DNA from 4 places in the Spartinivicinus marinus genome. Region 4 is predicted to be linked to each of the others. Evidence: predicted binding sites of a transcription regulator. Region 4 holds the regulator's gene; each other region holds the start of a gene.
What was found. The regulator FNR, encoded in region 4, switches genes on or off when oxygen is low (the NO sensors DNR and NnrR bind a similar motif). The targets are predictions, from matches to a motif close to TTGATNTANATCAA.
Positions count from the first base shown of each region.

Region 1 (3,147 bases), 1.6 Mb from region 4:
TTTCAGCTACAGCTTGAAATTGTTGCGACTGGTTTTCAAAGTCTGACAAGGAGTGAAATTTATCTGGGTCCAGCAATCGTAAGTGGGCAAAGTGGCTGCTATGACCACACTGCTCAGGGGTGGCTGTTAGTAATAAAACACCGGCTGTTTTTTGTGCCAGCTGCTCAATAGCTGAATATTCCTCGCTTGCTGCTTCAGGTGTCCAGCTTAGGTGGTGAGCCTCATCTACTACTAATAAATCCCACTCAGCGGCCAGTGCGTCGTCAAGGTGCTGAGCTTGAGTTAGCTCATTTAGACTGATGAGTACCAGTTGTTCACTTTCGAAGGGGTTCCCAGTATCTGCGGCTTTTGCTTGTACTAGTCGCTCACGATCAAACAAGCTAAAGTGCAAGTTAAAGCGCCTTAACATTTCGACTAGCCATTGATGCAGCAGGCTTTCAGGGACCACAATCAACACCCGCTGAGCACGACCACTGAGCAACTGTTGATACATGATCAAACCCGCTTCAATGGTTTTACCTAGGCCTACCTCGTCTGCTAATAAGACACGAGGTGCCTGGCGTTTACCCACTTCATCAGCGATATGTAGTTGGTGAGGAATTAGACTAGTACGAGCACCACACAAGCCTAACAATGGAGATTGATAGAGGTTACGGGTTTGCTCCCAGGTTTTATAACGCAGACTAAAGTGGTTATTTTGATCAACTTGCCCTGCTAGTAAGCGCTCTTTGGGTTTTTGAAATTGAATAAAGTTGCCTAGGCAAGACTCAGGCAGTTCTGTTGATTCTCCATTAGCTAGTTTGCCTTGGTAAGTAATATGCCCATCTTCTTCTACTGAATCGGTGACTACCATGCTCCAGCCTTCATGGCTTTCGATGATATCCCCAGCAACAAAGCGAATGCGGGTAAGCGGAGAGTTTTTTACCGCATAAAGTCGAGTTTGCCCATTGGAGGGAAACAGTAATGTGACCATTCGTTGATCCAAGGATAAAACAGTGCCTAGGCCTAGCTCTGTTTCTGTATCACTAATCCAACGTTGTCCTGGAACAAATGTCGTCATTCTGTACGCCTATCTACCTCAGAAAAAGGCGATATGGTAGCGAATATATTTTGAATAACAATAGTCGATTTGCCTTATTTTCGGCAGAGATTTTTAGTAGTGGGGGGGAAATAGCCTACTGGGGAAGTAGGCTAGTATAAATATGGTTAATTATTCGCTAGAATCTTCATCAGCCGATTGATCTGCTGCAGACTCTTTGCCAATCTCTAGTACTAGTTCAGGCTTACCTTTAATAGCTTTTGCCAGGGTTTCTTTATGTTTGGCGAATAATAAACCAATGTCTTCGGCAATTTTTTCGTCGATATTGTCATAGGTTTGTTCTAGCAGCATGGTGATATTTGCTGCCAGTTCAAGCATCTTATCATGTTCTTCGGCGGCTTTTTTATCTGAGAACATACTACCGTCCCTATCGCATTTCCACATGGGTATAACGGCCATTCGCTCACCTCTTGCATGGACCAAATTAATGTAGGTCTAAGTTTGAGTACATTAAGGTTAAGTACTTTTATAAGACCTGTGGTTTAAAGCTTGTTTAATCTAGCGGGATGTTTAGCTAGCTATTATGGTTGTTACTGTATAAAAATACAGTGTGTTTGTCCATAGGAGCTGTATTGTATCCAATTAGTTTGTTAAGGAACAATCCAAATTCACCCTAACCAAGGATTACCTGAAAGCTTACTTGGCCTATTTGTAATCATCTATCCTATCTAATAGTGCTGTATAAGCTTGATCTGGGCTGGCTGCTGTTTGGTTGCTGTGTTTTGCTTTCCTCAAACTTTTTTAAACTCTTTATTAAGTGCTACGAAGCGGAATAATTTGCTTTGAGTCAATAAAAACCAGTGGTTAACCCGCTATTAGCCTGGACTGATTGATTTTAATCAATAAAAGCGAGTTGAGTAACTGTTACTGTAGTTTTGCGTTTAGAGGCAATAGCCAACAGGAGGTAAGCGATGTATATCGATGAAACAGTTTTAGCTTCGCTGATTACAATTGGTTTGATGATTGGCTTTTTTGTTGGTGTAGGCCTGCTAATTCGTAAGGATATTAACAATCACCGTTAAGCATACAGTTTTTTACAGTTTTGGCGAGTAGCTCAGGCTGCTGGCCAAAAATCAGGTCGCTAAGATCTGAACGTTTGAGGCTAGACAGACGTAAGGAATGCTCTATTTGCGTAGAGCTTTTAAGGCAAGAGTGGTGGCTACTTAGTTTTGTCAGGTTTTATGTAACCTACCACCTTGCCTGTTTTTTGTTTTAGTCTGTGCATTGGCTGCCTTCCCTTTTTTAAATCATTAGCAATGTCTTTCACCTGTACTTGCCTTTCCGCTTGGCTGGTTTCAGGTTAAGATTAACCTAGTTGGTTAAGCATGGGAGACAGGTGATGAGTGTACAAACTGAAATTGAACAAAAATTGACTAAAGCTTTAAATCCTGCCTACTTAGCTGTTATCAATGAAAGCCATATGCATAATGTGCCTCCAGGGTCTGAGTCACATTTTAAAGTTGTAGTTGTATCGGCAGACTTCGCTGGGAAAATGCCCGTAAAAAGGCATCAGTTGATTTATTGCTTATTAGCAGAAGAAGTGCAACATAAAATTCATGCGTTAGCACTGCACACTTATACACCAGATGAGTGGAAAAAACAGGCTGAGTCGGCACCTGACTCCCCTAATTGCGCCAATAAAAGATAAGCTGTTATTCCTATGTGTGGCGGTGCAGAGTTTGTTCAAAACAACGAACGTTTCCGAGTATTTTTCCCTAACCCTAAGGCCAAGCTACCAGTACTGCAAAAAGATGGCAGTATTACCATGGTCCCTTGGGGCAGGCGAGAAAATCAGCCAGGCAATACACCTCAAGGCGGTTGGGCCAGGTTAGAGTCTATCCAGCGTGGTGCTTGGCAACAATTTACCCCTAGGCCAGTCAAAATTGTTGTCACCTCCTTTATGGAAAAAGATGAGACTGAACAAAGTCGCTGGTTTCCATTAAACAACCATGAAATTATCCAAGGACTATTGGCCACTGATGGTAGCTTCCAGCGAGTCTATGTGGTGACTGAACCCCATCCCCAGTCCACTCATGACAGTGGACGCT
Region 1 covers NZ_JAPJZK010000001.1:4,783,736-4,786,882, forward strand. The annotation lists gene rapA (RNA polymerase-associated protein RapA) at 1-1,060, opposite strand, end outside; gene OQE68_RS21460 (YebG family protein) at 1,211-1,498, opposite strand; gene ccoM (cytochrome c oxidase subunit CcoM) at 2,011-2,121, shown strand; gene OQE68_RS21465 (BolA family protein) at 2,439-2,747, shown strand; gene OQE68_RS21470 (hypothetical protein) at 2,760-3,147, shown strand, end outside.
Region 1: ccoM (cytochrome c oxidase subunit CcoM) is a predicted target of FNR. The motif match lies at 1,877-1,890, and genes of this name have one in related genera.

Region 2 (3,147 bases), 5.6 Mb from region 4:
GGTATACAATGTCAACCGGTGTATCTATAATATTTTGGTAAAAATCATAAACCTGTTGTTTAGGCCAAAAGTATAAAATAGGGCCAAGAGATAACTTCATTACTTTATACCATTCATGACTTATTTTAGGGTATAGGGCAAATTACAAAAATATTCACAGCGAAAATAACTAAGTCTAAAATCCATCTGTGAAGAGTATCACTGCCAGGGTCTTGAGTATGCGCCTAACGTTGTTTGCGTACCTTCTGAAACCTTAGCAAGCTCGTTTTGCCAGTGAGGTTTCACTATAAAGTTGTTAGGATCTGCCTTGTAACAATTTAATGCTTGTCGCCAAGTACTGACGACTTGAGCGACATAAGCAGGGCTGCGTTGACGGCCTTCAATTTTAACTGCTTTAATGCCTATCGCTGATAATTGGGGAATAAGTGCTATGGTATTAAGACTAGTGGGTTCTTCAATAGCATTATAGACTGTGCCTGCTACCTCAAAGCGGCCTTTACAAAGAGTGGGATAACCCGCTTTTTCATTTGGTTGGAATTTGTCAATTAATATATCATTTAATCGTGACTCTAGTCCTTCGTTGGATTCTTGCCAGCGAACAAAACTGGCAGGAGAGCAGACACCACAGGTGTTGGGTGATTGGTCTGTTAGGTACGAGGATAAGTGGCAACGACCTTCTGCCATAATACAGAGCGAACCAAAGGCAAATACTTCTAAGTCTACAGGCGACTTTGTGGCAACCTGCTGAACTTGTTTTAAAGATAATACGCGTGGTAACACAGCCCGTTTAATTGCAAAATGCTGCTGATAGAACTTCAATGCTTCATAGTTAGTTGCAGAACCTTGCACTGACAAATGTAAGTTGAGAGTAGGGTAGGTATTATGTGCATAATCAAGAACACTGAGATCAGCACAAATGAGGGCATTGACACCTAAATCTACAGCAAGATCAACAGCCTTTTGCCAACGTGCCCATCCTGCTGGTTGAGGGTAGGTATTGATAGCTACAAATACTTTTACCCCTTTATTGATTGCGTACTCTAATGCTTGAGTGGCCTTTTTATCATTGAAGTTGAGGCCAGCAAAATGACGTGCGTTAGTGTCATCTTTAAAGCCTATATAAACAGCATCTGCACCATTATCCACTGCAGCTTTAAGGGCTGGTAAACTTCCCGCGGGGCAGACCAACTCCATATATCAAGTCCTCATTGCTATACCCTGTGTACTGCTTACGAATCAAAGTATCTAGCTTCTAAAAGTGATCGCTATAAGTAAGTGGGTATGATTGATAGTTAATAAGTTCAAATATTGTAAGAGTAACAAAGCGAGTGACTGACAAGCTTGACTTGTATCAAGGGGGGCGACTATTGATGAGTAAACACTAATGGGGTAGATATAATGTCACATTTAACAAGCTAGCGTTTAATTGTAAATACCTTATCGAATTGTACTAATTGTAGTGTTTTATATATAAAGTTATTGCAATGTACTAAATGTATATTTTTTGTACTTAAGTCTTGTTTCATACACATCATCACGGCTATTGCAGAGCTGTCCATATAGTCCGTTTTCTGAAAGTCAATAATATAAGTATGAACTTTATCTTTAGCATTTAAGTAAGCTTCTTTAAATGCTTGCACAACTTCTCGTGTGAAGTTTTTTCCGATAAAAATAGTAAGCTGATTGTCAGTTGCTTCTGTTTTAATATCTGTTCCAAAATTATCCATAACTTGTCTTTATTCTATCGGTTTTAATAAGTTGTTGTTAATTATAGTTCACTCATGATGGTGTGTTTAAAAACTCAATGAAACATATATGAAGAAAAATAACAGTATGTTGGCTGTATAAGCTGTATAAGCTGTATAAGTAGGGGGACGATTATTATTAGAGTTGACTTATATCAAGACGATAACTTGTTATATAGTAGATACTACTCAGTTTCGATTAACCCTTAAAATGAGTATAGCTGCTATGATTGTTAGCTTGCCTGATAAACAAAAGCTGTTGCCTGCTGTACCAAAATTAATAGCAAAGCCTCTAGTTTATATGCCTTTTGCTTTACAGAAGAAGTTGCTTAGCCGCTTATTGCAACAAATTTTTAGTGAAGCATTAGCAGATGGTGATTGTGAATTTTTACAAGGTTCCTGGTTAAAAGTAGCTATTACTGATTTAAATATTAGCTGGTTATTTGGTTGTAATGAAAAAAATGAAATACTCATTAATAAAAATGGTTTGGCTGATGTGACGATAGAAGGAAACTTAAATAGTTTTATATTGTTAGCTGCACGAAAGGAAGACCCTGATACCTTATTTTTTCAACGCCAGTTAACGATAGGGGGGGACACAGAGCTAGGACTACAGGTTAAAAACTTATTGGATAATATAGAGCTTGATGTGTTACCACCTATAATTAATTTATCTATTCGATGTGGAGCTGAATACATTTCATTATTTAGTAAGAGCGAATCTGAGTATCAATAATATATCGTTTGATTTCAGGTAATAGCAGCTCTAAGTCATAGTAGTTGGATTGTTGATTTAGAGCTGTATTTAAAATATTACCCGATTTAAAGGGTTGTAGTACCCATTGCTTGACTTCATGTGAGGCTAAAACCTTTGCCATTATGAGCAAGTCATCAGGCTTTATGAGTTGGTAGTTGATAGTTGTTCTGATTTCGTAGGATACCTTGGACTCTATTAGCTGGGTTAGACTTGTCATACATTTTTGATAATAGACTTTACTCCCTGTAATAGTAGTAGCTAAGTGAGGAGGTGATTTAAAGTCAAAGCCTATCCAGTCGACTAATGATATTATAGAGGTAAATCGTTTAGGTATGCTGCCACTGGTATGAATACCGACTTTAAAGCCTTGTTGTTTACACCACTGAATAGCTTCTACTAAATTATTCTGAATTAAGGGCTCTCCACCACTAAAAACAACCGCTTCGACTAGACCCGTTCTACGTTTTAGAAATTGTTGAATACTCTGCCAAGCATATTGCCCAGAGGTAATCTTGATCAGCTCAGGGTTATGACAATACTGGCAGCGTAAATTGCAGCCCTGACAATATAGTACTGTTGCTAAATGATCAGGAAAATCAATGGTGGTGAGGGGAGTTATGCCACCTATTTGTATTTCTCTCATAT
Region 2 covers NZ_JAPJZK010000001.1:746,961-750,107, reverse strand. The annotation lists gene OQE68_RS03650 (U32 family peptidase) at 1-100, opposite strand, end outside; gene ubiU (ubiquinone anaerobic biosynthesis protein UbiU) at 199-1,194, opposite strand; gene OQE68_RS03640 (STAS domain-containing protein) at 1,416-1,727, opposite strand; gene ubiT (ubiquinone anaerobic biosynthesis accessory factor UbiT) at 1,972-2,481, shown strand; gene OQE68_RS03630 (anaerobic ribonucleoside-triphosphate reductase activating protein) at 2,453-3,145, opposite strand.
Region 2: ubiT (ubiquinone anaerobic biosynthesis accessory factor UbiT) is a predicted target of FNR. The motif match lies at 1,891-1,904, and genes of this name have one in related genera.

Region 3 (3,147 bases), 6.1 Mb from region 4:
AGCATCACGGCCAATCACAAATAAATAGCGTCCTGATGAAGATAAACGGGAAATATGCACGGCATAGCCAGTATTGATAACTTTAACAATATTTTTCGTATCACCATCAACTAAGGCTATTTGTCCCGCATCTCGTAAAGTAACTGAAAATAAATTGGATAAGTTGAGTTTATTTAATTGCTTTTTAGGTCGATCTTCAGGTTTGATAGCGACTTTCCACGTTGCTTTCATCTCCTTCATACCAAACTCTGGTGGGGTGGGTGGGTCGTGCTGAATATAGTTGGCCATGAGCGTAACTTCTTCTGGGCTAAGCTCATCTTTCCAGCTAGGCATGCCACCTGGAGAACCAAACTTAATAAAGGTTTCTAAATATACTTGGCCTTTTGCTTGTGTTTCCTTCGGTACTAAGGCTTTTCCTGTTGCGCCTTTTCTAAGTACACCATGACAACCAGCACAACGTTCAAAATAAATTTGTTTGGCTTTACTAAAATCTGCATCTGATAAGTTGGGTGCACCAGGGGTTCGTACAATTTGAGCACTTGCAGGTGGTACCGTTGAAGAAGTGCCCTCATATTGTTTGGGAGCACTGGATTCTTTTGCAAGAAGAGGCGTTGAAATCGGCAATGAACTTGCCAAAAAAACAGATAATACAAATGAGGGATAACGCATAATTGCAGCTCTCCTTTAGAGTGCTTATACCTATTGTTATGAGTTATTTATAGGTGGTTATACCCTTCGTATTGGATATACTAACCGCTACGCACTTATAAAATTAACTTTACATATAAGATTAATTTACTTGTGATGGATGAAAAACACCCTTAAACTCATTTATAAAAGGCATAGTAATGCTATAACTACTGTAGTTTTAAAAATATACATTTTAAATGTAACTATTTTTTTAAAAGATTATTCATTTTAAAAAGCTTTATTTTAAAGAATTTTATTTTAAAGAACTATAGTATGCAGCAAGGTTGTTTATATCATCATCGTTAAGTGATTTGATAATACCAGCCATCATGGGGTCATTACGTTTGTTATCACGAAAGGCCTTCAGTTGTTTAATTAGATAGCCTGACTTTTGTCCTGCTAAGTTTGGCCATAAGTCATTAGGGCTGATTCCATTAACACCATGACATCCATTACAAAGCGCTGCTTTTGCTTTGCCTGCTTCGATGTCTCCTGCGGCTTGCGTAGTGGTTAATGTGGCTGATAGTAAAGAAAAGCCGATTAAAAATAGAGGTAGGATTTTCATTTTACATCCTCAATCAGGATACAGCATAATTTATTATTGACGGTTATTGATTGCTACACTGAGGCAGACACTACGCTTCAGGTGTTAATAAAATAACAGTATTCTTCTTATAATTTGATAATAGCGCGATAAAAAAAATAAAAATTGATCAATATCAACATAGTTTAAGGTCAGGCTTGTTGCTGTTAGGAATGATGATAGGCTGATCATATCCTACGTTTTGGGTATATCATTGCTTTGTTAGCATGAGAGAATGCAAAAAAATGACATCAGCCAACAACCTTCAAAAGTCCATGTTACCTTATTATCAGCCTCAAGCGAATGAGGTTGAGTTATTTGAATATGCTTTTCAACATCAATTGCCTGTATTGATTAAGGGGCCAACAGGGTGCGGTAAAACGCGTTTTGTTACTCATATGGCAGAACGTTTGAAACGTTCACTCTTTACAGTGGCATGTCATGATGACTTGACTGCTGCTGATTTAGTTGGTCGGCACTTAATTGGACCTGAAGGTACATGGTGGCAAGATGGTCCGCTAACCTGTGCGGTAAGGCAAGGAGGAATTTGTTATCTGGACGAGGTAGTGGAAGCGCGAAAGGATACTACCGTTGTACTACACCCGCTGGCAGATGATAGACGAGTTTTACCATTAGAACGGTTAGGTGAACAGTTGGTGGCTGCACCTGAGTTTATGTTGATTGTTTCCTATAATCCAGGTTATCAAAACTTATTAAAAGGGATGAAGCCTAGTACCAAGCAGCGCTTTGTTTCAATCCGTCTTGATTACCCTAATGCAGAGACTGAGAGACAAATTGTTGCTAATGAAGCTAACACTTCTGAAGGACTTGCAGGTCGTCTAGTAGAGCTGGCCACCGCTTTAAGACGGTTGGAGCAGTATGATTTAGATGAGGTGGTTTCAACTCGATTATTGATCTATGCGGCTAAGATGATTGATAGTGGTATGTCTGCCCATTATGCTTGTCGAGCCTGCTTAGCAGAGCCTTTAACTGATGATATTGCAATAGTAGAAGCATTAATGGACGTCGTTAGTATTTACTTTGAATAAATGGCAATGCTTTTCTCGAATGATTATTAGGCTGAAAATACTCTCATAAATTTCCACATAAAAAAAGGGGTTAAATAATAACTTTGATAATCGTTGATTTTTATCAATAGATGCTCGTTTACATCTTATTACACTGAACATGCCTGATAAAACGTTTGGTATCCACACAAGCTGTGTTGTTATTTGTTAAAAAACAGTTGAAGTGAATATCTTGATAAAGCAAAAGGGGATAAACCATGTCAGATCGATTTACCAAAGGCATGGCCAGGAATATATATTACGGAGGCAGTGCTTTTTTTGTATTACTATTCTTGGCACTAACATTTCATACAACACGAGAGTTACCACAACGAGATCATCGTGAAAATTTAACTGAAGCAGTAGCAAACGGTAAGCTGATATGGGAGGAAAATAATTGCATCGGCTGTCATACGTTATTAGGTGAGGGAGCTTATTATGCGCCTGAGTTGGGAAATGTATTTTATCGTCGAGGTGGAGAGGATAGCTTTAAAGCTTTTTTTCAAGGATGGATGAAAGCACAGCCTCTAAACATACCTGGTCGAAGACAAATGCCACAATTTAATTTAAGTGATCAGGAAATAGATGATTTAGCTGAGTTTCTTGAATGGACCTCAAAAATTGAGGTAAATGACTGGCCACCCAATCAGGAGGGTTAACAGTGCTACATACATTGAAATTTCAATCACAAGCGGTGGCAAAACCTTATTTTATTTTTGCCTTAATTTTATTTGCAGGACAAGTATTATTTGGCAGTATACTTGGTTTGCAGTATGTGATAGGTGATTTTCTATTTCCTGCTATTCC
Region 3 covers NZ_JAPJZK010000001.1:273,075-276,221, reverse strand. The annotation lists gene OQE68_RS01290 (cytochrome D1 domain-containing protein) at 1-669, opposite strand, end outside; gene OQE68_RS01285 (c-type cytochrome) at 944-1,255, opposite strand; gene OQE68_RS01280 (CbbQ/NirQ/NorQ/GpvN family protein) at 1,519-2,322, shown strand; gene OQE68_RS01275 (c-type cytochrome) at 2,559-2,999, shown strand; gene OQE68_RS01270 (cbb3-type cytochrome c oxidase subunit I) at 3,002-3,147, shown strand, end outside.
Region 3: OQE68_RS01280 (CbbQ/NirQ/NorQ/GpvN family protein) is a predicted target of FNR. The motif match lies at 1,400-1,413, and genes of this name have one in related genera.

Region 4 (3,147 bases):
CATTTTCCCTACGTTTATTGTTTTTAATGCATTTTTTTGACCAGTATGGGCCTTTACTGCTATTGGCATTCCTTTTATTCGTTGCAAAAAAATGACTTATCTTGAATACAATCCTATTTTATGGTTAGTGTAGACTGAAATACGCAACTTAACGGCTTGCTTTACTTGGAAAAAGTTAAAAAGTATTTAGTAAGGAAAATGCTGTGAAGTATGGAGTTAGCAGTAGTGGAAAAAGCACTTTTGCTTGTTAACCTGTCCGATGTTTGTTGAGTAAGATGAAAAAGATAGTTGGGAAGTGATCAAATAGCTGACAGTGTTGTCATTTAAATGACGGTGAAACTAGCGGGTTTATTCTTAGATGACTGGCGCACCCTTTGAGGGGTGCGATCAGAAGTAGTTAACACTGACTAATCTTTAGCAAAGGCACAAAGTGTATAAACGGGAATATCTGAGTCTTGAAGCTTTTGGCTACCACCTAAATCTGGCAAGTCAATAATAGCCGCTGCTTCATAAATACTACCCCCTAACTGTCGGGTTAAAGTTGCTGCAGCAAGTAAAGTGCCTCCTGTGGCAATCAAGTCATCCACGAGTAGGATGCTTGCACCACTTTCAAAGGCATCATGTTGTATTTCTAGTACTGCTTTTCCGTATTCGATGTCATATTCTTCTGCAATGGTTTTCGCCGGTAGTTTGCCTTGTTTTCGAAATAACACTAGTGGTTTATTCAACTCATAGGAAATGACTGAGCCAAGTAAAAAACCTCGGGCTTCCATGGCGCCAATATGGGTAAAGTCGGCATCTACATAACGTTGAATGAAGCTATCAACTACCATGCGTTGGGCTTTTGGTGATTTAAATAAGGGCGTAATATCACGAAACATTACACCAGGGCTGGGCCAGTCAGGAACATTACGAATTAATGACTTTATATAATATTCGTCAAATATCATTATTAGTTTTCCAAATAATGGTTTATCGATGCTCTCCCCAGCTAGGGAAGGGCTAGCCTGTTAATGAGTCGTTGGCTTGGTTAACAGGTTTGCCTCCAGCTAAAGAGCAAATAGTCATGGAATCTTTGATCAGGACTTCCTTGCCATTCGCGTCGATTAAGCCATTTTTTTGGAAGCGCGTGAAGACACGGCTAACCGTTTCTACCGCAAGTCCCAAATAATTACCCATCTCATTGCGAGACATGGGGAGTCTGAAAGCCTGAGAAGAAAAGCCACGGCGACGGAAGCGGGCAGCTAAATTTAAGAGAAAGGTTGCAATACGTTCATCGGCATTTTTCTTACTGAGCAACAACATCATTTGCTGATCTTCGCGAATTTCTTTGCTCATGATTTGCATTAATTTACGACGGAGCTCGGGCAGGGTACTGGCAAGTTCATCCAGTCGTTCGAAGGGGATTTCACAAACCATAGTGGTTTCTACCGCTTGGGCTGATACGGGGTAATGCTCGTCATCAATACCACTTAACCCAACTAATTCACTTGGCAGTTGGAAGCCAGTAATTTGTTCAACACCATCATCAGTGGTGGTGTAGGTTTTTAAGGCACCCGAACGAACGGCATAGATAGAGCTGAATGTGTCACCTTGGAAAAATAGGTGCTCGCCTTTGCGTAATGGTTTGCCTCGTTTAATGATGCTGTCTAGCGTATCAATATCTTCTACTTTTAAGGCAATAGGCAGACAAAGGGTGCTTAGAATGCAATCTTTGCAAGCGACTTGGTTGATAGGTTTTACTTTGGCAATCATTGTTACGCTGAGGCCTCGAACGCAAAAATTGTTAATTTAGGCTAACGGGTACATTGTGATTATTGTAGGGGGTGACCCAGTTAGCAACAAGCGAAAGTTTTTAGTATTAAATAACTTTAGAAAATAAATTCTCTGATGATTGTTTGCTTGCTAGATATCGATCAAACACCATACAGATATTTCTGGCTAACAGCCTTCCATTATTGGTGATGATTAACTTGCTATCAGTTAGGGTGATGAGCTTATCTTCAACCATTGGCATGAGTTGCATAATTTCTTTCTGGAAATAAACGTGCCAGTTTATACCGAAAGGTTGGCAATACTTGGCTAAATCTACCTGAAAGTGACAGATTAGCTGTTGAATAATACCTCGTCTAAGTAAATCATCCTGATTTAATTGAATACCACGTTTAATGGGTAGCTGATTATTTTCGATTGACTGAATATAGTCATCAAGTGCAGTGTGGTTTTGGCAATAAATATCATTAATCTGGCTAATTGAAGAGACGCCAAACCCAATTAAGTCACAATGGCCATGGGTGGTATAGCCTTGGAAATTACGATGTAATTCGCCTTTTGCTTGAGCGGTAGCCAGTTTGTCATCAGGTAAAGCAAAGTGATCCATGCCAATATAGTGGTAGCCAGCTGCCTGTAGCCGATCAATACTGTGTTGTAAAATACTGAGCTTTTCTGGAGCAGAAGGTAAGTCGCTGGCTTTAATCCTTCTTTGAGGCTTAAACCGATGGGGTAAATGAGCGTAATTGAAAATAGATAGCCGGTCGGGTGAGAGCGCAATGACTTTATCAAGGGTTTCTAAAAAACTGGCAGTGGTTTGAAAAGGTAATCCATAAATTAAATCCACATTAATGGATTTAAATAATAATGCCCTGGCTGCTTCAAAAATAGCTTCTGTTTCAGCTTCTGATTGAACGCGATTAACCGCTTTTTGTACAACTGGATTAAAATCCTGAATACCTAAGCTAATACGATTAAACCCCAAGGAGCGTAATAATCCCATGGTTGGCCAGTCAGCTTCTCGTGGGTCTATTTCAATTGAATAGTCTCCGTCAATATCATCCACCAATTGAAAGTGCTGCTCCAGCAGCGTAAACAATTGGGTAGTTTGCTCATGGGTCAAAAAGGTAGGGGTACCACCTCCCCAGTGTAGTTGTTCAACCACAGGCTTACAGTCTAACTGTTGAGAGACAAGCTGGATTTCTTTTTCCAATACCGTTAGATAAGGCAGGGCTTTTTGCCGATTTTTGGTAATTATTTTATTGCAGCCACAGTAATAACAAACACTAGCGCAAAACGGGATGTGTACATAAAGTGACAGCGGTGTTTGCTGCTGTTTGAGTTTTGTTAAAGCTTGTTGATAGTGGTCAGGCTCAA
Region 4 covers NZ_JAPJZK010000001.1:6,351,282-6,354,428, reverse strand. The annotation lists gene OQE68_RS27915 (adenine phosphoribosyltransferase) at 408-950, opposite strand; gene fnr (fumarate/nitrate reduction transcriptional regulator Fnr) at 1,003-1,755, opposite strand; gene hemN (oxygen-independent coproporphyrinogen III oxidase) at 1,862-3,147, opposite strand, start outside.